Regions from separate parts of the Agromyces sp. NPDC058104 genome, predicted to be linked through region 2. Evidence: predicted binding sites of a transcription regulator. Region 2 holds the regulator's gene; the other holds the start of a gene.

Region 1 (11,214 bases), on a different contig from region 2:
GCGCGGCATCCGCGGTCTCCGAGACGGCGTACGAGCTCGGCGCGGTGCTCGGCACCGCCGGCCTCGGCAGCATCATCGCGGCGCACTACGCGAAGGCGATCGAGCTGCCCGCCTCGCTCACCGCTGCGCAGATGGATGCCTCGCGCGAGACCCTCGCGGGCGCGGCCGCCGTCGCGGCCGAACTGCCCGCCGCGCAGGCCGAGGAGCTCATGCACGCGGCGGCCGTCGCGTTCGACGGCGGCGTGCTCGTGACCTCGCTCATCGGCGTCGGCCTGATGGTCGCGGCGGCCACGATCGCGGCGATCACCCTGCGCAACCCCTCGCAGCACGACTGACCCGGCGAGCCGCACCGTCGCCGGGCCGTGCCCGTCGCCGGCCGTGCCCCGTCACGAAACGGGGCACGGCGGGCGACCGCAGTACGCTGGAGGGGTTGTCGCACGAAGGAGCATTCATGGGTCGAACGGTCAAGCTCGCGGTCATTCCCGGTGACGGGATCGGCCCCGAGGTCGTGGGTGAGGCGCTGAAGGTGCTCGACGCGGTCACGGCCGGCGGCGACACGGTATTCGAGCAGACGCCGTTCTCGCTCGGCGCGGCGCGCTACCTCGAGACGGGCGAGGTGCTCACCGACGCCGACCTCGATTCGATCAAGGGCCACGACGCGATCCTCCTCGGCGCCGTCGGGGGAGTGCCGGGCGACCCGCGCCTCGCCGGCGCGAACATCGAGCGCGGCCTGCTGCTGAAGCTGCGCTTCGAGCTCGACCACTACGTGAACCTGCGGCCGTCGGTGCTCTACCCCGGCGTCGCGAGCCCGCTCGCGAACCCGGGCGAGGTCGACTTCGTCGTCGTGCGCGAAGGCACCGAGGGCCCGTACGTCGGCAACGGCGGCGCGATCCGCGTCGGCACTCCCGCCGAGGTCGCCAACGAGGTCTCGGTCAATACCGGCTACGGGGTCGAGCGCGTCGTGCGCTACGCCTTCGCCGCGGCGAACGGCCGCCCCCGCAAGAAGCTCACGCTCGTGCACAAGACCAACGTGCTCGTGTTCGCCGGCTCGCTGTGGAAGCGCACGGTCGACGCCGTGGCATCCGAGTACCCCGACGTGACCGTCGACTACCTGCACGTCGACGCCGCGACCATCTTCCTGGTCACCGACCCTGCTAGATTCGACGTCATCGTCACAGACAACCTCTTCGGCGACATCCTCACCGACCTGGCCGGCGCGATCAGCGGCGGCATCGGCCTCGCAGCCTCGGGCAACATCAACCCCGACGGCCGATTCCCGAGCATGTTCGAGCCGGTGCACGGTTCGGCTCCAGACATCGCCGGGAAGGGCATCGCCGACCCGACCGCGGCCATCCTCTCCGTCGCCCTCCTGCTCGACCACCTCGGTCGCGCGGAGGCCTCGGCGAAGGTCTCGCGGGCGGTCGCCGCCGACATCGCCGAACGCGGCGGGGCGACGCGCACGACCTCGGAGGTCGGCGACGCGATCGCCGCCCGCATCGCGGCACTCGACTGATCACGCGCACGCGCATCGAAGGACACACCATGACGATCAACCTCCCGCTCCAGGCCCCCTCCGCCGCCGGTCTCATCTGGCAGACGGTCCGCAACGAGAACGCCAAGTCGCCCGAGGAACGCGAGGCGATCCTCGCCGACCCCGGCTTCGGCAACCACTTCACCGACCACATGGTCGACGTGTGCTGGTCGGAGAAGGGCGGGTGGCACCGCCCCCGCGTCACGCCGTACGGCCCGATCCAGCTCGACCCGGCCGCCGCCGTGCTGCACTACGCCCAGGAGATCTTCGAGGGCATGAAGGCGTACCGGCATGCCGACGGCTCGATCTGGACCTTCCGCCCCGAGCAGAACGCGGCCCGCATGCAGCGCTCGGCCAAGCGTCTCGCCCTGCCCGAGCTGCCGAGCGACATCTTCATCGAGTCGCTGAAGAAGCTCATCGCGGTCGACGGCGACTGGGTGCCCTCGGCGCCTGAGACGAGCCTGTACCTGCGCCCGTTCATGTTCGCGAAGGAGGCGTTCCTCGGCGTGCGCCCGGCGAAGAAGGTCGCGTTCTACGTGATCGCGAGCCCCGCAGGCGCCTACTTCCACGGCGGCGTGCAGCCCGTGTCGATCTGGCTGTCGACGAACTACGCCCGCGCGGGCAAGGGCGGCACCGGTGCGGCGAAGACCGGCGGCAACTACGCGTCGAGCCTGCTGCCCCAGGCCGAGGCGGCCGAGCACGGCTGCCAGCAGGTGCTCTTCCTCGACGAGGGCAAGTACCTCGAGGAGCTCGGCGGCATGAACGTCGTGCTCGTCTACAAGGACGGCACGCTCGTGACCCCCGAGTCCGACTCGATCCTCGAGGGCATCACGCGCGACTCGGTGCTCCAGCTCGCGAAGGATCGCGGCCACAACGTCGAGAGCCGCAAGGTCACCATCGACGAGTGGCGCGAGGGCGCGGCATCCGGCGAGATCGTGGGCGCGTTCGCCTGCGGCACCGCCGCGGTGGTCACGCCCATCGGGCGCCTGCTCGCCGAGGACTTCGAGATCGTGCACGAGGGCGACGCCGCCGCCGAGCTGGCGCTCTCGCTCCGCGAGGAGCTCACGGGCATCCAGTACGGTCGCGTCGAGGACCGGCACGGCTGGCTGCTGCGCCTCGACGCGTGAGCGTCTCCTCTGGTTCATCGGCCGCGGCCTCGTCGGCCGAGGCCCGCACGGCGGCGGCCGGATCGATCTCGATCCGGCCGTTCGCCGTCGCCGACACCGAGGAGGTCGTCGCGCTCTGGCGTGCGGCCGGGCTCGTGAAGCCGTGGAACGACCCGTATCTCGACATCGAGCGCAAGCTGACGGTGCAGCCCGAGCTGTTCCTGGTGGCCGAGGCGGGTTCGCCCGGCTCGGTGGGCTCGTCGGAAATCGTCGGCACGGCGATGGTCGGGTACGAGGGGCACCGCGGGTGGGTGAACTACCTCGCGGTCGCCGATCCCGCGCGCGGGACCGGGCTCGGGCGGCTGCTCATGGATGAGGCCGAGCGGCTGCTCTTCGAGCGGGGATGCCCCAAGCTCAACCTGCAGGTGCGCACCTCGAACACCGAGGTGATCGCGTTCTACCAGCGACTCGGGTACGCGGTCGACGACGCGGTGAGCCTCGGCAAGCGGCTGATCGAGGATGCTCCGGCGGCGAGCCGCTGAGCGATTGGTTGGTCGTTGTCAACGCCTCGTCGACTCGGGAGACTTGACGCATGACCGGAAGACCCCGCCTACGGCTCGGCGTCGGGTGGTACATCCTGGTCGCAGGTCTGGTCTTGCCCGTTGTGGAAGTGGCGTCCGGTCTGCTGGGCGATCCGGTCTGGACCGGCGTCACCACCTTCTTCTTGGTGGTGGCGGCGTTCGCCTGGTTCGCCCTTGCGTTCTTCGGAACATCCTGGGCGCGGGCTCGCCTCAGGGAGCTGCTCGCAGGCCAGGAGAACGGCGTGGGCCTCATCGGAATGATGTGGTCCGGCCTCGAGCCGCAGGAACTGGTCGTCGTCGTCGCGGGTGAGTCGGGATTCTTGATTCATGACCGATCCGGGGTGATGTTCGAGCTCGCTCCCGACGAGATCCGGAGTATCCGCGTCGACTCGAGCGGGGTGCCCGATGATCCCCTGATCGTCATCGCTCTCCGCGACGAACGAATCATCCGTGTTTGCCCGATCGCGAATTCCGGCCTGTTCCGCCCTTCGTACTCGAAGATCGACAGGATCACCGAGAAGTTCAATGCGTTGAGGGTGGGGCAGGCCCCGCACCCGGCTCCCTGAGCGGCAGGCCCGACTCGTGGACATGGAGACGGCCCAGCAGGCATTCGCGGCCATGGTGAAGACCGGGCTCTCGCCAGGGTTCCGCGCACGCGGCTGGGGAGGTTCGGGAGGGAAGTACCGGTTTCCCTCGGAGTCGCACTGGGTGCTCGCCGGTGTGCAGAAGTCGGCATTCAGCGACCGCAACGAGGTGTTGTTCGTGATCAACCTCATGGTGGTGCGCCGCGCCGACTGGACCGAACTTCGCCGGAGCCGAGGCTTGAGCGAAGTTCCGACTGCGTCGATGCATCCGGGCGGCCCTGGTATTGGGAGCGTCTGGGTATGCTGGCCGCTCCGGACCGCAGGGACGCCTGGTGGAGTGTGTCGCCTCGATCGGATCTCTCGGAAGTTGTGAACGCGGTGACGGCCGCGTTGGACGAGTACGGGACTCCTTGGATCTCGGAACGGCTCTGAACTGGTAGCTGCCGCGCGCGACCGGCCTCGACAACTGTGCCCACCGGGCGGCTGATCGAGGATGCCTCGCCGCGGGCTGCTGACCGCGCGACTCCTCCTCCGCAAGGGGCATCAAGAACGAGTTCTCCACAACTTGAATAGCTGATCAGCTTGGGTTTCTGCCCGAATTCGGATGTCGGTGGGTGGTGGCAGAGTGGAAGCATGACGCACCCGCTCGCCGCCCTCGAGACCGATCTCGGCGCGCTGCGTACCGAGTGGGTCGGCGCTGCGCCGGCGTTCGACGCGGGGGTCGAGGCAGGGGCCGAGCGCGGGCTCGATGACGTCGTCGCGATGAGCGATGCCGGTCTCGTGCGGGTGCTCGAGGTCGCGGGCGAGCTGCGGCGCCAGATCGATGCGCTGCTCGCGGCGCTCGCCGCGGAGGTCGACCAACGCAGTGACGCCGTGTTCGGTGCAGACGGGCTCGCGAAGCAGCACGGGCAGCGCAACGCGATCCAGCTCGTCGCGTCGTCGGTCGGAGCGTCGGCGCGGCAGGCCGCGATGCTCGTGCGGGTCGGGGTGGCGACGCGGCCGCGCGCGTCGTTCGTAGGCGAGTCGTTGCCCCCGCGACGGCCCGCAGTCGCGGGTGCGCTCGCGAGCGGTGCCATCGGCCTCGAGGCCGCCGATGCGATCTGCACGATGCTCGACCGGGTGGCTCCTCGTACGAGTGCCGCGCGTGCCGAGGCGTACGACGGTGAGCTGGCCGCCTTCGCCGCGTCGGTGCCCTATTCGTTGCTCCAGCGCGCCGTGACGCATGCCGAGGCGAGGCTCGATCCCGACGGCGTCGAGCCGCGCGACGAGGCGCTGCACGAGCAGCGTTCGCTCACGATCACCGAAGAGGCGTCGGGCATGGTGCGACTGCACGGGCGATTCGACGTCGTGACCGCTGCGCCGATCAGGGCCGCGGTCGAACAGCTGGTCACCGACGTGCTGCAGCGGCGGCGTCAGGCGACTCCGGGCGACGGCACCGACGGGGGTGGACCGGTCATCGACGACCGGCGCTCCATCTCGCAGTTGCAGGCCGATGCGCTGGCCGATCTCGCCAGGCATGCGCTCGGCTGCGCCGAGATGCCGACGGTCTCCAAGACGACCGTCATCGTGCGGATGCAGGCGGACGCGCTCGAGTCGGCGTTGGCGTTCGAGCGGCCAGGTGCCGCGACCGACGGCTCGGTCGAAGCACAGGCTCTCATGCGCGGCCAGGTCGGGCCGACGGCATCGGGCAGGCTCGGCTCGATCGACGGATTCGATCGAACGATGTCGGCCGCGACGCTTCGGCGGATGGCAGCGGACGCTGAGATCATCCCGGTCGTACTCGGCGGCCGGAGCGAACCGCTCGATGTCGGCCGGGCGAAGCGACTGTTCACCCGTGCGCAGCGAATCGCCCTCGCCGAGCGCGATGGCGGGTGCGCGAGCTGCGGCCGCAACATCGGCTACGTCGACGCCCATCACATCAGATGGTGGGAGCGCGACACTGGCCCGACCGACCTCGACAACGGCGCGCTGCTCTGCACCCATTGCCATCATCAGGTGCATCGAGACGGGTGGCGCATCATCGCGCGCCGGCACGAGATCCGGTTCGTTCCACCGCCGCACGTCGACCCCGAGCAGCGCCCGCGACTCGGCGGGCGAGCACGCTTCGAGCTGCGCGACGCCGCGTGAGCGGTGCGAGCGATGCCCTCATCGTCGTGTGCGTCGTGTGCGTCGTGTGCGTCGTGTGCGTCGTGTGCGTCGTGTGCGTCGGGTGCGTCGTGTCCGCGGTGTGCGTCGTGCGCGTCGCGCGGGTCGTGTGCGTTGCGTGCGCCGCTGCGTCGGGTGTCTCGCGGGCCCCCACGGACCGCGCCATCCAGCCCGCGCGCGCCGCCCGCCGATAGGCTTGACGGCATGAAGATCGCGCGGTTCAGCCATGGTGAGACCATCTCGTTCGGCATCATCGACGAGGAGGAGCACGAGCTCGTCGTGCTGAAGGCCGACCCCATGTTCGCGGGCTACGAGCCGACCGGCGAGCGGGTGCCGCTCGCCGAGGCGAAGCTGCTCGCGCCGGTGATCCCGCGGTCGAAGGTCGTCGCGGTCGGCAAGAACTACCACGACCACGCCGCCGAGATGGGCGGCGCGGCCCCGGCCGAACCGCTGCTCTTCCTCAAGCCGAACACCTCGGTGATCGGCCCCGATGACGCGATCGTGCTGCCGCCGCAGAGCGAGCAGGTCGAGCACGAGGGCGAACTCGCGGTCGTGATCGGCCGCATCGCCAAGAATGTCAGCGAGGCCGACGCGGAGCAGGTCATCTTCGGCTACACGATCGCGAACGACGTGACCGCGCGCGACCTGCAGCAGCGCGACGGGCAGTGGACCAGGGCGAAGGGCTTCGACTCGTTCTGCCCCCTCGGGCCGGTCATCTCGACCGACGTCGACTTCGAGAGCGGCATGATCGAGACGAGCGTGAATGGGGTGCGCAAGCAGGAGGGGCGCCTCGCCGACCTCGTGCACTCGGTGCCTGCGATCGTCGCGTACGCGTCGAGCGTCTTCACGCTGCTGCCCGGCGACGTCATCCTCACCGGCACGCCGGCGGGCGTCGGCCCGATCGTCCACGGCGACACGGTCGAGGTCACGATCTCGGGGCTCGGCGTGCTGTCGAACCCGGTGCGTTCGGCGGGGTAGCGGTCGGCATGGGCGACGAGATCGCGGGGCACGGCGCGGATGCCGCCGGCGAGACCGCGGACCCGCTGACGATCGAGCCCGCGCCGGGCGACGGGCACCACGACCTTCGCGACCGCGACGACCTCGCCGCGCTGATCGAGGCGTTCTACCTCCGGGCGTTCGCCGATCCGTTCATCGGGCCGATCTTCACCGACGTCGCGAAGATGGACCTCGCCCACCACCTGCCCATCATGTGCGACTTCTGGGAGTCGGTGCTCTTCGACGCCGGCACCTACCGCCGCAACGCGCTCGCGCTGCACGTGGCGCTCGATGCGAGGCATCCGCTCACCGAGGCGCACTTCGATCGCTGGCTGGTGCTCTGGCGCCAGACCGTCGACGACGGTTTCAGGGGCCCGGTCGCCGACCGGGCGAAGGTGCAGGGCGAGCGCATCGCCGCCTCGATCCGCCGCCGCCTCGCGGGCGGCAGCGGGTCGGCGTTCGAGACGATCACGACCCGCGAACGACTCGAGGCCGACGGAACGATCGACGGGCCGGGTGCCGGCCCCGGCGAAGGCTGAGCCGCTCCGTCCTGCGGCCCGGGCTCAGCGCCGCAGGCTGAGGTGCGCGGCGCTGCTCATCACGGCGTCGGCGGCGCGCGAGACATCCTCGTCGTCGTTCCAGAGGTGGAACGCGACGCGTGCCCGCCCCGCCCGCCCGGAGGCGACGAGCCCCGCGGTCGTCAGCGCCGCGAGGTCGCAGCCGGTCTCGTCGGGCCAGGTGACGATCGCCGAGTTCGAGGCCGGGAGCCCGATCCGCTCGCGGAACGCGTTCGCGAGCCCCACGTCGTGCTGCTGCACCGCGGCCATGTCGAGGGACGCGGCGAAGCCGAGTGCGGCCTCGGCACCGGCCCAGGCGTGCCACGCGGGGGAGACCTCGAAGCGGCGTGCGCCGTCGGCGAGGTGCAGCTCGGGCCCGTAGCACGACGCCCACGGATCGGTGCCCGAGTACCAGCCCGCGGTGTGCGGCGTGAACGACTCGACGGCGCGGTCGGAGAACGCCGCGAACGCCGCGCCGCGCGGGGCGCCGAGCCACTTGTAGGCGTGGCAGACGACGAGGTCGCCGGTGACGTGGTCGGTCGGCATCCAGCCGGTCGCCTGCGTGGTGTCGACGAGCGTCAGCGCCCCGGCCTCGCGCGCGGCGGCCGTGATGGATGCCTCGTCGGCGACCTCGCCGGTGGCCGACTGCACGAGCGAGTAGGAGACCAGCCAGGTCGACGGGGTGACCGCGTCGGCGAGGGCGTCGAGCGGCACGTGCCGCACGTCGAGGTCGCCGCGCGCGAGGAAGGGGGCGACGACCGACGAGAAGTCGCCGTCCACGCAGAGGATCTCGGCGCCGGCCGGCGCCGCCGCGGCGGCGAGCCCGGCGAACACCGAGACCTGAGAACCGGTCGCGATGCGCTCGGGAGCGGTGCCGAGCAGGCCCGCGGCGTGCCCGCGCGCCCGCTCGAGTGCGGCCGAGTAGTCGGCGGCGCTCGCCGCCCCGAGCGACCAGCGCTCGAGGTCGCGGCGCACGGCCTCGCGGGTGACGTCGGCGGGCAGGCCGAGGGTGCAGGCGGCGAGGTAGCCGCGGCCCGCGGCGAATCGGTCTCGGAGCTCGTGCATGCCTCCAGCGTCGACCCATTCGACTCATTCAACAAGGTCCAGTGTTCTATGGCATGCATAAGCGGGGCTTATGATAGCGGCATGTCGGATGCCTCGATCGAAGCCCTCGCGGCCGCGCTCGACCTGCAGACGGTGCGAGTCGTCCGCCGCATCGCCGAGCACGGGTCGCTCACCGCCGCCGCCACCTCGCTCGGCTACAGCCAGCCCGCCGTGAGCCAGCAGCTCCGCCGCTTCGAGGAGCGCACGGGCATCGCGCTCGTCGAGCGCGTCGGCCGCGGCATCCGGCTCACCGAGTCGGGGCGCGTGCTCGCGCGCCATGCCAACGCCGTCGCGACCGCCCTCGAGGCGGCCGCGGGCGAGCTCGCCGAGCTCCGCGGACTCCGCGCCGGGCGCGTGCGCCTCGTCGCATTCCCGTCGGCGTCGGCGACGCTCGTGCCCCGGCTCATCGCCGCGCTCGCGGCGGAGCATCCGGGGGTCACCGTCACCTACGTCGAGGCCGAGCCGCCCGAGGCGGTCGCCGCCGTGCGCGCCGACCGGGCCGACGTCGCGATCACGTTCAGCTACCCGGGCGACCGCGACGACCCGCACCGCGCGAGCGCACGGGGCCTCGACGTGCGCGGCTACGGGGAGGAGCCGATGCAGCTCGTGCTGCCCGCCGGGCATCCGGCCGCGGCATCCGACCGCATCGAACTCGCCGCCCTCGGCGACGAGGCCTGGATCGCCGGTTGCCCGCGCTGCCGCGGGCACCTGCTCGAGCTCGCGGATGCCGCGGGCTTCACGCCGCGCATCGCCTTCGAGACCGACAACTTCGTCGCCGTCGAGGGCATGGTCGCGCAGGGCCTCGGCGTGGCGTTGCTGCCGGCGCTCGCGCTCGCGGCGTCCCCGAGGCATCCCGACGTGGTCGCGCGGCCGACCGCGCGCGCCGACGTGCGCTCGCTGCACCTCGTGACCGCGCAGGGCGCGGGGCGGGTGCCCGCCGTCGCGGCCACCCTCGCCGCGCTCGATGGCCTCGCCGGCGAGCGGCCCGCGCGCGCCGATCGGTAGCATTGAGGCGATGTCCGAGACAGCTCACCCCTTCACCCAGGCCACCGGCAGCGATGTCCGTGTGCGCTTCTGCCCCTCACCGACCGGCACGCCGCACGTCGGCCTCGTGCGCACCGCCCTGTTCAACTGGGCCTACGCGCGCCACACCGGTGGCACCTTCGTCTTCCGCATCGAAGATACCGACGCCGCGCGCGACAGCGAGGAGAGCTACGAGCAGATCCTCGACGCGCTCACCTGGCTCGGCCTCGACTGGGACGAGGGCGTCGGCGTCGGCGGCCCCCACGAGCCGTACCGGCAGTCGCAGCGCGCGGGCATCTACGCCGAGGTCATCGAGAAGCTGAAGGCCTCGGGCCACGTGTACGAGAGCTACTCGACCGCAGAAGAGATCGACGCGCGCAACGAGGCGAACGGCCGCCCGAAGCAGCTCGGCTACGACAACTTCGACCGCGAGCTGACCGACGAGCAGAAGGCCGCGTTCCGCGCGGAGGGCCGCGAGCCGGCGCTGCGCCTGCGCGTGCCCGAGGTCGACCTCGGCTTCGACGACCTCGTGCGCGGCGAGATCACCTTCCCCGTCGGCAACACGATCGACTTCGTCGTGGTGCGCCCGAACGGCGCCCCGCTCTACACGCTCGTGAACCCCGTCGACGACGCGCTCATGGGCATCACGCACGTGCTGCGCGGCGAAGACCTGCTCTCGTCGACGCCGCGCCAGATCGCGCTCTACCACGCGCTCATCGACATCGGCGTGACCACCTTCGTGCCGCGCTTCGGCCACCTGCCCTACGTCATGGGCGAGGGCAACAAGAAGCTCTCGAAGCGCGACCCCGAGTCGAACCTGTTCCACCACCGCGACCGCGGCTTCATCCCCGAGGGCCTGCTGAACTACCTCGCGCTCCTCGGCTGGGGCTTCTCGGCCGACCGCGACGTGTTCAGCCGCGACGAGCTCGTCGCCGCCTTCGACGTCGCGAACGTCAACCCGAATCCGGCCCGATTCGACCTGAAGAAGGCCGAGGCGATCAACGGCGACCACATCCGCCAGCTCGACGTGGCCGACTTCACCGCCCGCACCGTGCCGTACCTGCAGGCCGCCGGCGCCGTCTCGACGCCGATCACCCCGGGTGAAGAGGCGATCCTCGCCGAGGCCGCCCCGCTCGTGCAGGAGCGCATCAACCTGCTCGGCGAGGCGCCCGGCATGCTCGGCTTCCTCTTCACCGACGCCGACTCGCTCGAGTTCGACGAGGCCGCCGTGGGCGCGCTGCCGGCCGACGCGCCCGCCGTGCTCGTCGCCGCCCGCAACGCCCTCGACGCACTGCCCGCCGAGGCGTGGACGACCGCCGAGATCGAGGAGGCCCTGCGCGCCGCCCTCATCGACGGCCTCGGTCTGAAGCCCCGCGTGGCCTTCGGCCCCGTGCGCACCGCCGTCTCGGGCCGCCGCGTCTCGCCGCCGCTGTTCGAGTCGATGCAGATCCTCGGCAAGGTCGACTCGCTCGCGCGCGTCGACCGGCTCGCCGCGCTCATCGGCTGACGGCTCGCGGTCTGCAACACCGCGCTGCACTGACGGATGCCCCGGGGTTCGCCCCGGGGCATCCGTCGTCCGCGGGGCGA
Region 2 (11,214 bases):
GGATGCGCCCCTCGACGTCGCTCGGCACGACGATCGGCGCCCCGAGCCCGAGGTAGCGAGCGGCGAGGTCGACCGTGCCGTGCCGCTCCTCGCCGGCGAGGTACCGGATGCGCGGTGCGCCCGCGAGCCCGTCCTCCGCGACGTCCCAGCCGACCCGGGCGAGCACCTCGTCGCGCGCCGCGGCCATGCAGGTGAACTGGGCCATCGTCGCCCCGGTGGTGAAGCCGACCTCGCTCCCCCGCGGCAGCCCGAGCAGGTCGACGAGCCACATGCCCGCGAGTTCCTCCGCCGCGGCCGCCGCCGGCGTGATCGTGCGCAGCCCGGTGTTCTGGTCCCAGCTCGACACGAGCCAGTCGGCGGCGAGCGCCGCGGGCTGCGTGCCGCCGATCACCCAGCCGTAGAAGCGCGGCGAGCCGATCGCGATGAGCCCGGGCTCGGCTGCGACGGCGAGGTGGTCGATCACGGCCGCCGCAGGCTCACCGTGCTCGGGCAGCTCGCGGCCGAGCCGGTCGAGCATCTCCTCGGTCGTCGCGCGGGGCGGGACGGCGCGCTCGCGCACGCCGTCGAGCCACGCGCGCGCGTGCAGCACGGCGCGGTCGAGTGCGGCGCCGTAGCCGTCGTCGTCGCGGCGGTCGCCGCCGTCGTCTCGTCGTTCCGTGCCGGGCTGATCGGTCATGGCCGCACCTGATTCCGCGCCGTCGCGCCCTCCGATCATGCTCCCCCGGCCGGTCGGGCGGCAAGCCACCAGAACGGGGTCGCCGCGCACGGCGCGACCCGGGAACGCGTCGGGCTCGCGTCGGGCTCAGGCGTCGGATGCCGCGGCGACGAGTTTCACCGCGAGCGAGTCCACGCCCGTGGCGATCGCCTCGTCGGCCGCCCAGCGGTGCGCCAGCCGGGTGGTCGTCGCGTCGAGCGCCTCGCGGCTGAGGCCGGCGACGAGCTCGAGGCGCACGATCAGCTCGGGGCCGGCGAGCCTCGCTTCGGGGTCGCCCGCCAGGAGCGTCACCCCGAGCACCGAGAGCTCGCGCTCGGCCGCGCGCGCGAACGCGTCGCGCACGGCCTCGGACTCGAACGGAGGCAGCCACGGCAGCGACTGCGCGACCGCCCAGACGGCGGGACGCCGCAGTACGAACTCGCCGGGCGACCCGGGGTCGAGCACGACGAGCTCGGTGCCGTCGTCGGCGGCCGCGAGCGCGACGCGCACTCCGTCGGCCGGCACCGGCCGCGCGACCGGATTCCATCGCGACATCGCCTCGACCGAGGAGAACACCGGCAGCACCGCACGCCCGTCGGGACCGGCGACGGTGACGATCGAGAGCTCCTGGCTCTTGTCGACCGCGAGCCCGTGCGCGCCCGTCTCGGTGCCGCCGTCGCCGAGCTCGGCGAGCAGCGGGATCAGCAGGCGCGAGCCGGCGAACGCTCGGACGACATCGGCCTGACCGCCCTCGCCCGCGCGGAACCGCTCGATCGCCGCCGCGAGCCCGGCCGGAGCGCTGCCGTCGTCGGCGGCGTGCGGGTTCGCCTCGAACGAGCGCCCCGCCCACGGCACGCCCGCGGAGTCCGCGGCGGGCGGCCGGGGCGCCGTGGCATCCCCGTGCGCGCCCGCCCGGTCGTCAGCGTGAGGCGACATCCAGCGCCTCGGCCAGCGTGAACGCGCCGGCGTAGAGGGCCTTGCCGACGATCGTGCCCTCGAGGCCGAGCGGCACGAGCTCGCGCAGCGCCACGATGTCGTCGAGGCTCGAGATGCCGCCGGAGGCGACGACCGGCCGCTCGGTGCGCTCCATGACCTGGCGGAGCAGCTCGAGGTTCGGGCCCTGGAGCGTGCCGTCCTTCGTGACGTCGGTGACGACGTAGCGGGCGGCGCCCGCCTCCTCGAGGCGGTCCATGACCTGCCAGAGGTCGCCGCCGTCCTTCGTCCAGCCGCGGGCGGCGAGCGTGGTGCCGCGCACGTCGAGGCCGACCGCGATCGCCTCGCCGTACTGGGCGATGACCGAGGCGGCCCACTCGGGGTTCTCGAGCGCCGCCGTACCGAGGTTGATGCGCTTCGCACCGATCTCGAGTGCGTGCTCGAGCGACTCGTCGTCGCGGATGCCGCCCGAGAGCTCGACGTTCACGCCGCGCACTTGACGGATGACCTTCTTCAGGATGCCGCCGTTCGACCCGCGACCGAAAGCCGCGTCGAGGTCGACGAGGTGGATCCACTCGGCACCCTGGTCGGCCCAGTCGACGGCCGCGTCGACCGGGTCGCCGTAGTTCGTCTCGGTGCCGGCTTCGCCCTTCGTCAGGCGGACGGCCTTGCCGCCGGCCACGTCGACTGCCGGAAGCAGCACGAGGCCGGGGGTCTTGTTGAACTCACTCATCACTGTCCTCGTTCGCGGAATGCCGCCGGGAAATCGACGGTCGGCACAGTCACAGAATCTTAGTCGCCTCCCGCTCGAGCGACGTGTTCGTGACGGGCCTGGTCTCGGCGGGTCGTCAGCCGAGGGTGCCGATCCAGTTGGACAGCAGCCGGATGCCGGCCTCGGCGGACTTCTCGGGGTGGAACTGGGTCGCCGAGAGCGGGCCGTTCTCGACCGCGGCGAGGAAGGAGCCGCCGTGCTCGGCCCAGGTCAGCTTGGGTCCCGGGAAGGGCGGGATCACGTCGAGGTGCCACTCCTGCGCCGCGAAGGAGTGCACGAAGTAGAAGCGCTCGTCCTCGATGCCGTCGAACAGCACCGAGCCCGCGTCGGGCGTCACCGTGTTCCAGCCCATGTGCGGCAGCACCGCGGCCGGGAGCTCGGTGACGCTGCCCGGCCACTCGCCGAGCCCCTCGGTGTCGACGCCGCGCTCGACGCCGTGCTCGAAGAGCACCTGCATGCCGACGCAGATGCCGAGCACCGGACGGCCGCCCGCGAGGCGCCGATCGATGATCTCGTCGCCGCGCACCGCGCGAAGCTGCTCCATGACGGCCTTGAACGCGCCGACGCCCGGCACGAGCAATCCGTCGGCCTCGCTCGCCGCGCGGCGGTCGGACGTGACCTCGACCTCGGCGCCCGCGGCCTCGAGCGCCTTCGCGGCCGAGTGCACGTTGCCCGAGCCGTAGTCGAGCACGACGACGCGACGGGTGCCCCTCACAGCGCGCCCTTCGTCGACGGGATGCCGGTGACGAGCGGGTCGAACGCCTTCGCCTGGCGGAACGCGCGCGCGAACGCCTTGAACTCGGCCTCGGCGATGTGGTGCGGGTCGCGGCCGCCGAGCACGTTGACGTGCACGGTGAGCCCCGCGTTGTACGTGATCGCCTCGAAGACGTGGCGCACCATCGACCCCGTGAAGTGGCCGCCGATGAGGTGGAACTCGAAGCCGGCGGGCTCGCCCGTGTGCACGAGGTAGGGACGACCAGAGATGTCGACGACGGCCTGCGCGAGCGCCTCGTCGAGGGGCACGAGTGCGTCGCCGTACCGCGAGATGCCGCGCTTGTCGCCGAGTGCCTGCCGGATCGCCTGGCCGAGGACGATGCCCGTGTCCTCGACGGTGTGGTGCACGTCGATGTGGACGTCGCCCGAGGCGCGCACGGTGAGGTCGGTGAGCGAGTGCTTCGCGAACGCCGTCAGCAGGTGGTCGTAGAACGGCACGCCGGTCTCGATGTCGCTCGCACCGGTGCCGTCGAGGTCGATCGAGAGGTCGATGCTCGACTCGCTGGTCTCGCGCTGCACGCGCACCGCGCGGTTGTGGGTCTGGCCGCTCATGCGTCGATCCTATTCTCGGCGGCGCCCGCCGCCCGGTTCGGGGCGAACACGGCGATCGCCTCGAGGAACGCGGTGGTCTCGGCTTCGGTGCCCGCGGTCACGCGCAGGTGCCCCGGGATGCCGAGTTCGCGAATGAGGATGCCCCGCGCGAGGAGCGCCTCGAAGACCGCGTGCGGGTCGTCGACGCCGCCGAAGAGCACGAAGTTCGAACCGCTGCGGTGCGGCGCGAAGCCGAGCCGCGCGAGCTCGACCGAGATGCGCTCGCGCTGGCCGCGGATCTCGTCGACCATCGCGAGCATCTCACCCGAGTGGGCGAGGGCGCCGAGGGCGGCGGCCTGGGTGAGCGCGGAGAGGTGGTACGGCAGCCGGACGAGGCGCAGTGCATCGATCGTCACCGGATCGCCGGCGAGGTAGCCGACCCGGGCGCCCGCGAAGGCGAACGCCTTGCTCATCGTGCGCGAGACGACGAGGCGCGGCCGCCCTTCGAGCAGGGTGAGGGCGCTCGGCGTTCCGGGGTCGGCGAACTCGAAGTACGCCTCGTCGACGATGACGATGCCCCGGGCGGCGTCGGCGACCGCCCGGATCGTGTCGAGGTCGAGCGGGGTGCCCGTCGGGTTGTTCGGCGCGCAGAGCAGCACGAGGTCGGGGTCGTGCTCGTGCACGGCGGCGACCGCGGTCTCGGGCGTGAGTTCGAACTCCTCGTCGCGAGGCGCGGCGATCCACTCGGTGCCGGTGCCCGAGGCGAGCAGCCCGTACATCGAGTAGGTCGGGTCGAAGCCGAGCGCGCGTCGGCCCGGGCCGCCGAAGGCCTGGAGCAGGTGCTGGAGCACCTCGTTCGACCCGTTCGCGGCCCAGATGTGGTCGGGCGTGAGCCCGTGGCCGAGGTAGCCGGCGAGCGCCTCGCGCAGCTCGGTGAACTCGCGATCGGGATAGCGGTTCAGCCGGAGGATCGCCGCCGCGACGCGGGCCACGATGTCGTGGGCGACGTCTTCGGGGATCGGATGCGTGTTCTCGTTGACGTTGAGCGCCACGGGGACGGACTTCTGCGGAGCGCCGTACGGCGAACGCCCTCTGAGGTCGTCACGGATGGGGAGGTCTTCGAGACTCGTCACCGAACCATGCTAGCCACGCGGGCGCAGGCGGTCGGCCCGTGCGACCCCGTGTGACCCGGGGTCGCGATCACTCGCCCGCCGGGACGGCGAGTCGCTGGCCGGGGACGATCGTGGCCTCGTCGAGCCCGTTGAGTCGGAGGATCTCGGCGATCGTGTCGCGCGGGTCGGCGGTGGGGGCGACCGACTCGGCGATCTCCCAGAGGGAGCCGCCCACCTCGACGGTGACGTACTCGAGCGCCGCCCCTGCGCCCGCCCCGGCGACGTCGGCGGCCGCGCCGCCCGCACCCAGGACGAGCGCGAACGCCCAGACGACGAGCGGGAGTGCGGCGAGCGTCGTGAAGACGAACCGGCCGCGGGAGGTCAGCCGCAGGCGCGTGCGGACCGCAGCACCCTCGGCGGCCGCGGTCGCCCGAACGGTGCGTTCGGGCTCGCGGAGCGGCATCGGGCGGGACTGCACCGGGCCGTAGCCGCCGGTCATGATCGCTGCGCTCATCTCACACCTCCTGAGTGAATCGCATCCGGCCCTCGGCCGGGAGGGCCGAATGCGAATCTATGTTCCGAATATATCTTCGAATGAATTCGAAGGCAAGCACCCGGACACCCACGTTCTCGTGCACGAATACCCCGACACACTCGAACGAATGTTTGCCGCACCCCTGCGAGGCGGATACAGTTTCGAATGTCTGGACACAGTGCAACAGACACCACCGACATCCGATCGCGAGGCGATCGCAACGAGGGGCGGAGACCGTGAGCGACAACGACGTGCGTGAGATCGGGAAGGCGCGTCGACGCAAGAGCCTGAGCGCCAAGCAGCTCGCCATCCTCGAGGTCGTGCAGCGCTCGGTCGCGAGCCGCGGCTATCCGCCGAGCATGCGCGAGATCGGCGACGCGGTCGGGCTCTCCTCGCTCTCGAGCGTCACGCACCAGCTCAACCAGCTCGAGCTCGCCGGCTACCTGCGACGCGACCCCAACCGCCCCCGCGCGCTCGAGATCCTCATCGAGGTGCCGGGCCTCGAGGAGCGCACCCCCGCCGCGGGCGAGGCCACGCCCGTCGGCGACGCCGCGATGGTGCCGCTCGTCGGCCGGATCGCCGCCGGCGTGCCGATCACCGCCGAGCAGCAGGTCGAAGAGGTCTTCCCGCTCCCCCGCCAGCTCGTCGGCAAGGGCGAGCTCTTCATCCTCAAGGTCGTCGGCGACTCGATGATCGACGCCGCCATCTGCGACGGCGACTGGGTCGTCGTGCGCTCGCAGCGCACCGCCGAGAACGGCGAGATCGTGGCAGCCATGCTCGACGGCGAGGCGACCGTCAAGGTCTTCCGCCAGCGCGACGGCCACACCTGGCTGCTCCCCCGCAACAGTGCGTTCGAGCCGATCGTCGGCGACCACGCCGAGGTGCTCGGCAAGGTCGTCTCGGTGCTGCGCGCCGTCTGACGCTCACCACGGGTCGGCGCGGGCCGGCCGCACGAACACCCGCGCGCGTCCCACGGAGACGTCGAAGGGGCGGATGCCGCGCAGCACGCGGCATCCGCCCCTTCGCTCGTCGGTCGACTAGCCCGCGAGCGCCGGCTCGGTGCGCGCCTCGAGCTCGGCGCGCACGGCGCGCGTCGCCTCGAGGATGTTCTCGAGCGAGGCGACCGTCTCGTCGTAGCCGCGGGTCTTCAAGCCGCAGTCGGGGTTCACCCAGAGCCGCGACGCCGGGATCTCGGCGACCGCGCGCTCGAGGAGCGCCTGCACCTCGGCCGTCGACGGCACGCGCGGCGAGTGGATGTCGTAGACGCCCGGGCCGATGCCGTGATCGAAGCCGCTCGTCGAGAGGTCGTCGACGACCTCCATGCGGCTGCGCGCCGCCTCGATCGAGGTCACGTCGGCGTCGAGGTTCTTGATCGCGTCGATGACGACGCCGAACTCCGAGTAGCAGAGGTGCGTGTGCACCTGCGTCGCCGCCGCCGCGCCCGCGGTCGCGAGCTTGAACGAGCCGACCGACCAGTCGAGGTAGGCCGGCTGGTCGGCGAGCTTCAGCGGCAGGAGCTCGCGGAGCGCGGGCTCGTCGACCTGGATCACCTTGATGCCGGCCGACTCGAGGTCGGCGATCTCATCGCGCAGCGCGAGCGCCACCTGGCGAGCGGTGTCGCCGAGCGGCTGGTCGTCGCGCACGAACGACCAGGCGAGGATCGTCACCGGGCCCGTGAGCATCCCCTTGACGGGCTTCTCCGTCAGCGACTGCGCGTACGCCGACCATTCGACCGTCATCGGTGCGGGACGCGAGACATCCCCCCAGAGGATCGAGGGGCGCGTGCAGCGCGACCCGTACGACTGCACCCAGCCGTGCTCGGTGACGGCGAACCCGTCGAGCAGCTCGGCGAAGTACTGCACCATGTCGTTGCGCTCGGGCTCGCCGTGCACGAGCACGTCGAGGCCGATCTCCTCCTGGAGTCGCACGACGCGCTCGATCTCCTCGCGCATGAGCTGCGCGTAGCCGTCGGCGTCGAGCTCGCCCTTGCCGAGGCGGGCGCGGGCACGTCGGATGTCGCTCGTCTGCGGGAACGAGCCGATCGTCGTGGTCGGCAGCTCGGGCAGCTCGAGCTCGGCCTGGGCTGCGACGCGCGCGGCGTAGTCGCCGCGCTCGAAGTCGGCGTCGGCGAGCGCGGCGAGACGGTCGCGCACCGCGGGCACGCGCACGCCGGGCGCGGCGCTGCGGTCGGCGAGCGCGGCGGACGCCTCGTCGAGCTCGACCGCGATCGCGTCGCGCCCGTCGGCGAGGCCGCGGGCGAGGGTCGCCACCTGCGCGACCTTCTGGTCGGCGAAGGCGAGCCAGAAGACGAGGCGGGCGTCGAGCGCCTGCTCGTCATCGACGTCGTGCGGCACGTGCAGGAGGGAGGTCGAGGTTGAGACCGCCACGCTGCCCGAGAGGTGCTGCACCGCGGCGACCCGCTCGTATGCCGCTGCGAGGTCGCCGCGCCAGATGTTGTGCCCGTCGACCACGCCCGCCACGAGCGTCTTCGCGGCGAGCGACTCGGCGGTGGCGGGGTCGAGGCCCTCGGGCAGCGATCCGCGGACGAGGTCGAGGGAGATCGCCTCGACGGGGGTCGCCGCGAGCACCGGCAGCGCGTCGTCGAGCGAGCCGTACGGGGCTGCGACGAAGATCGCCGGGCGCTCGTCCTGCGCACCGAGCGCATCGTAGGCCGCGGCGGCCGACTCGAGCACGCGGGCGCGCGGCTCGTCGATCGACTCGCTGACGAGGGCGGGCTCGTCGAGCTGCACCCACTCGGCGCCCGCACGGGCGAGCTCGGCGAGGAGCTCGCCGTAGACCGGCACGAGCTCGCCGAGGCGGTCGATCGGCCGGAAGCCCTCGGGCGCGTCGTCGGCGGACTTCGCGAGGAGGAGGAACGTGACGGGGCCGACGACCACGGGACGCGTGAGGAAGCCCTGCGCCTTCGCCTCGGCGAACTCGGCGAGGATGCGCTCGGCGTGCAGCGAGAAGTCGGTGTCGGGGCCGATCTCGGGCACGAGGTAGTGGTAGTTCGAGTCGAACCACTTCGTCATCTCGAGCGGGGCGTCGTCGCCGACGCCACGGGCGATGGTGAAGTAGGCGCCGAGGTCGACGCTGCCGTCGTCGCCGAGGAAGCGGGCGAAGCGCGTCGGCACCGCGCCGACGGCGACCGCCGCGTCGAGGACCTGGTCGTAGAAGGAGAACGACTCGGGGATGGCGGAGCCGGCGCGGTCGAGGCCCTGCGCGGCGAGGCGCTCGCGGGTCGCGGCGCGGAGCTCGGCGGCGCGCGCCTCGAGCTCGCCGGCGTCGATCGTGCCGGCCCAGAACGCCTCGACGGCGCGCTTGAGCTCACGGCGGCGGCCGATCCGGGGGTACCCCAGGATCGTGCCGGTGGGGAAGGCGGGTGCGGTCATCGTGCGGTGTTCCTCTCATTGACGAGCTGTGATGGGACTCCGAGGTCGAGCCGGGCGAGCACGCCCAGCACGGCCTCGTGACGGTTGAAGGTGTAGAGGTGCAGGCCGGGCGCGCCGCCCGCGAGCACCCTGTCGGCGAGCTTCGCGGCGTACGCGACGCCGAGCTCGGCCTGCGCCTCGGGATCGGGCTCGATCTCGAGGTCGATGGCGAGCTCGGCCGGGGCCTCGACCCCGGTGAGCTCGGCGAGACGGGCGAGCCTGGCCGGCGTCGTGACGGGCATGATGCCCGGCAGGATCGGAATGGTGACGCCGGCCGCGCGGGCGCGCTCGACGTAGCCGAGGTAGTCGTCGGCGTGCCAGAACAGCTGCGTGATCGCGAGGGTCGCTCCGGCGATCTCCTTCGCGAGCAGGGCGTCGACGTCCTGGTGGGCGCTCCGCGAGCGCGGATGCCCCGTGGGGAACGCCGCGACCGCGACGCGCTCGGGCCGGGGCCGCTCGCGGATGCGCGACGCACCGGGCACCCCCGGCACGCCGACCTGGGCGAACGGCTCTCGCTCCTCCTGCACGCGGTGGATGAGCTGCACCAGTTCGGCGGCGCTGCCGAGGTCGCCGATGCCCGCGTCGGGGCCGGCCCCCTCCGGCGGGTCGCCGCGGAGGGCGAGGAAGCTCGTCACCCCGGCGTCGAGGAACTCGCGCACGAGCCGGTTCGCCTCCGCGTGCGAGGAGCCGACGCAGGTGAGGTGCGCCATCGGCTCGACCGCGGTGTGCTCGAGCATGTAGCGGAGCACCGTCAGCGAGCGGTCGCGCGACGAGCCGCCCGCGCCGAACGTCACCGAGATGAATGCGGGGTCGGCCTCGGCGAGCCGGTCGATCGTGCGGCCGAGCGCGAGCGCCGCGGCATCCGATCGAGGTGGGAACAGCTCGAACGAGACGGGCGGGCGCGGCCGACAGTCCGCATCCCGGAGGTCGGAACCGGTGGCTGCCATGGGACTCCTGCGTGGCGCAGCCGATGCGGCGGAAGCGCGGCAGGCCGCGTCCCCCGGCCGGAATCGGCGGGTGGGTCTCGCGGGCGGGTGCCGGGCTCGGCGGTCGCTCCTGGTGCCCGGCATCCGGCCGTGCACCGACGATCAGGAGCGACGATACGCGCGGATCAGGCCTGCCGGGCCTCTATGACGCGAGGTGACGCCGGGTGACGCGAGGCGTCCCAGGCGGCACCGATGCGGGCTCGCGCCGACGGCCGCGCCGCGGTCGCGGGCGCCTCAGGCGTCGACGGGAGCCGTGAAGACGGCCAGCTGCGCGGAGAGCTCGGGCGACACCATCGCACGCACGCGGGTGCCGTCCTCGAGGTAGTCGACCGAGAGCACCCGGCCGGACTCGTGCAGCGTCGACACGACGTCGCCCCGGTCGTACGGCACCACGAGGTCGATCTCGACCGCCGGGTCGGGCAGCATGCGCGTGATCGCGGCGAGCACCTCGTCGATGCCCTCCCCCGTGCGCGCCGAGGCGAACACGGCGCCGGGCTCGAGCCCGCGCAGCACCAGCCGGTCTTCGGGCGTCACGAGGTCGGCCTTGTTGAAGACGATCAGCTCGGGGATGTCACGTGCCCCGACCTCGCCGATGACGTCGCGCACCGTGGCGATCTGCCCGGCCGGGTCGGGGTGGGCCGCGTCGACGACGTGCACGATGAGGTCGGAGTCGCCGACCTCCTCGAGGGTCGAGCGGAACGCCTCGACGAGCTGGTGCGGGAGGTTGCGCACGAAGCCGACGGTGTCGGCCAGCGTGTAGACGCGCCCGTCGGCGGTCGTGTTGCGGCGCACGGTGGCGTCGAGGGTCGCGAACAGGGCGTTCTCGACGAGGAGCCCTGCGCCCGTGATGCGGTTCAAGAGGCTCGACTTGCCGGCGTTCGTGTACCCGGCGATGGCGACCGAGGGGATGGCGTTGCGCCGACGGTTCGCGCGCTTCGCGTCGCGCGCCGGCTTCATGCCCGCGATCTGCTTGCGCAGCTTCGCCATGCGGGAGTGGATGCGGCGACGGTCGAGCTCGATCTTCGTCTCACCGGGGCCGCGGGAGCCCATGCCCGCGCCGCCGCTCCCGACCTGACCACCGGCCTGTCGCGACATCGACTCGCCCCAGCCGCGCAGGCGCGGCAGGAGGTACTCGAGCTGCGCGAGCTCGACCTGCGCCTTGCCCTCGCGGCTCTTCGCGTGCTGGCTGAAGATGTCGAGGATGACGGCCGTGCGGTCGATCACCTTCACCTTGACCGCGTCCTCCAGCGCACGCCGCTGGCTCGGCGCGAGCTCGGTGTCGGCCACGACGGTGTCGGCGCCGAGCGAGGCGACGATGTGCCGCAGCTCCTCGACCTTGCCGCGGCCGAGGTAGGTCGACGGGTCGGGGTGCGGACGGCGCTGCAGCACGCCGTCGAGCACGCGCGCGCCCGCCGTCTCGGCGAGGGCCGAGAGTTCGCGCAGCGA

What was found. Region 2 encodes LexA, which represses DNA repair genes until DNA is damaged. Its sites were predicted from a motif close to TCGAACANNTGTTCGA; they were not measured.
Region 1: ACFVTH_RS00170 (DUF222 domain-containing protein) is a predicted target of LexA. The motif match lies at 4,368-4,383, and genes of this name have one in related genera.

Annotation. Positions count from the first base shown of each region.
Region 1 is NZ_JBHVTD010000001.1:29,490-40,703, reverse strand. It holds gene ACFVTH_RS00195 (MFS transporter) at 1-335, shown strand, start outside; gene ACFVTH_RS00190 (3-isopropylmalate dehydrogenase) at 452-1,513, shown strand; gene ACFVTH_RS00185 (branched-chain amino acid aminotransferase) at 1,543-2,658, shown strand; gene ACFVTH_RS00180 (GNAT family acetyltransferase) at 2,655-3,179, shown strand; gene ACFVTH_RS00175 (hypothetical protein) at 3,230-3,784, shown strand; gene ACFVTH_RS00170 (DUF222 domain-containing protein) at 4,436-5,929, shown strand; gene ACFVTH_RS00165 (fumarylacetoacetate hydrolase family protein) at 6,152-6,925, shown strand; gene ACFVTH_RS00160 (group III truncated hemoglobin) at 6,934-7,482, shown strand; gene ACFVTH_RS00155 (aminotransferase class V-fold PLP-dependent enzyme) at 7,507-8,565, opposite strand; gene ACFVTH_RS00150 (LysR family transcriptional regulator) at 8,647-9,609, shown strand; gene gltX (glutamate--tRNA ligase) at 9,620-11,134, shown strand.
Region 2 is NZ_JBHVTD010000005.1:75,262-86,475, reverse strand. It holds gene ACFVTH_RS19040 (pyridoxal phosphate-dependent decarboxylase family protein) at 1-676, opposite strand, end outside; gene ACFVTH_RS19035 (SseB family protein) at 803-1,630, opposite strand; gene priA (bifunctional 1-(5-phosphoribosyl)-5-((5-phosphoribosylamino)methylideneamino)imidazole-4-carboxamide isomerase/phosphoribosylanthranilate isomerase PriA) at 1,614-2,360, opposite strand; gene hisH (imidazole glycerol phosphate synthase subunit HisH) at 2,476-3,114, opposite strand; gene hisB (imidazoleglycerol-phosphate dehydratase HisB) at 3,111-3,725, opposite strand; gene ACFVTH_RS19015 (histidinol-phosphate transaminase) at 3,722-4,837, opposite strand; gene ACFVTH_RS19010 (LysM peptidoglycan-binding domain-containing protein) at 4,905-5,330, opposite strand; gene lexA (transcriptional repressor LexA) at 5,588-6,271, shown strand; gene metE (5-methyltetrahydropteroyltriglutamate--homocysteine S-methyltransferase) at 6,389-8,743, opposite strand; gene ACFVTH_RS18995 (methylenetetrahydrofolate reductase) at 8,740-9,729, opposite strand; gene hflX (GTPase HflX) at 10,003-11,214, opposite strand, start outside.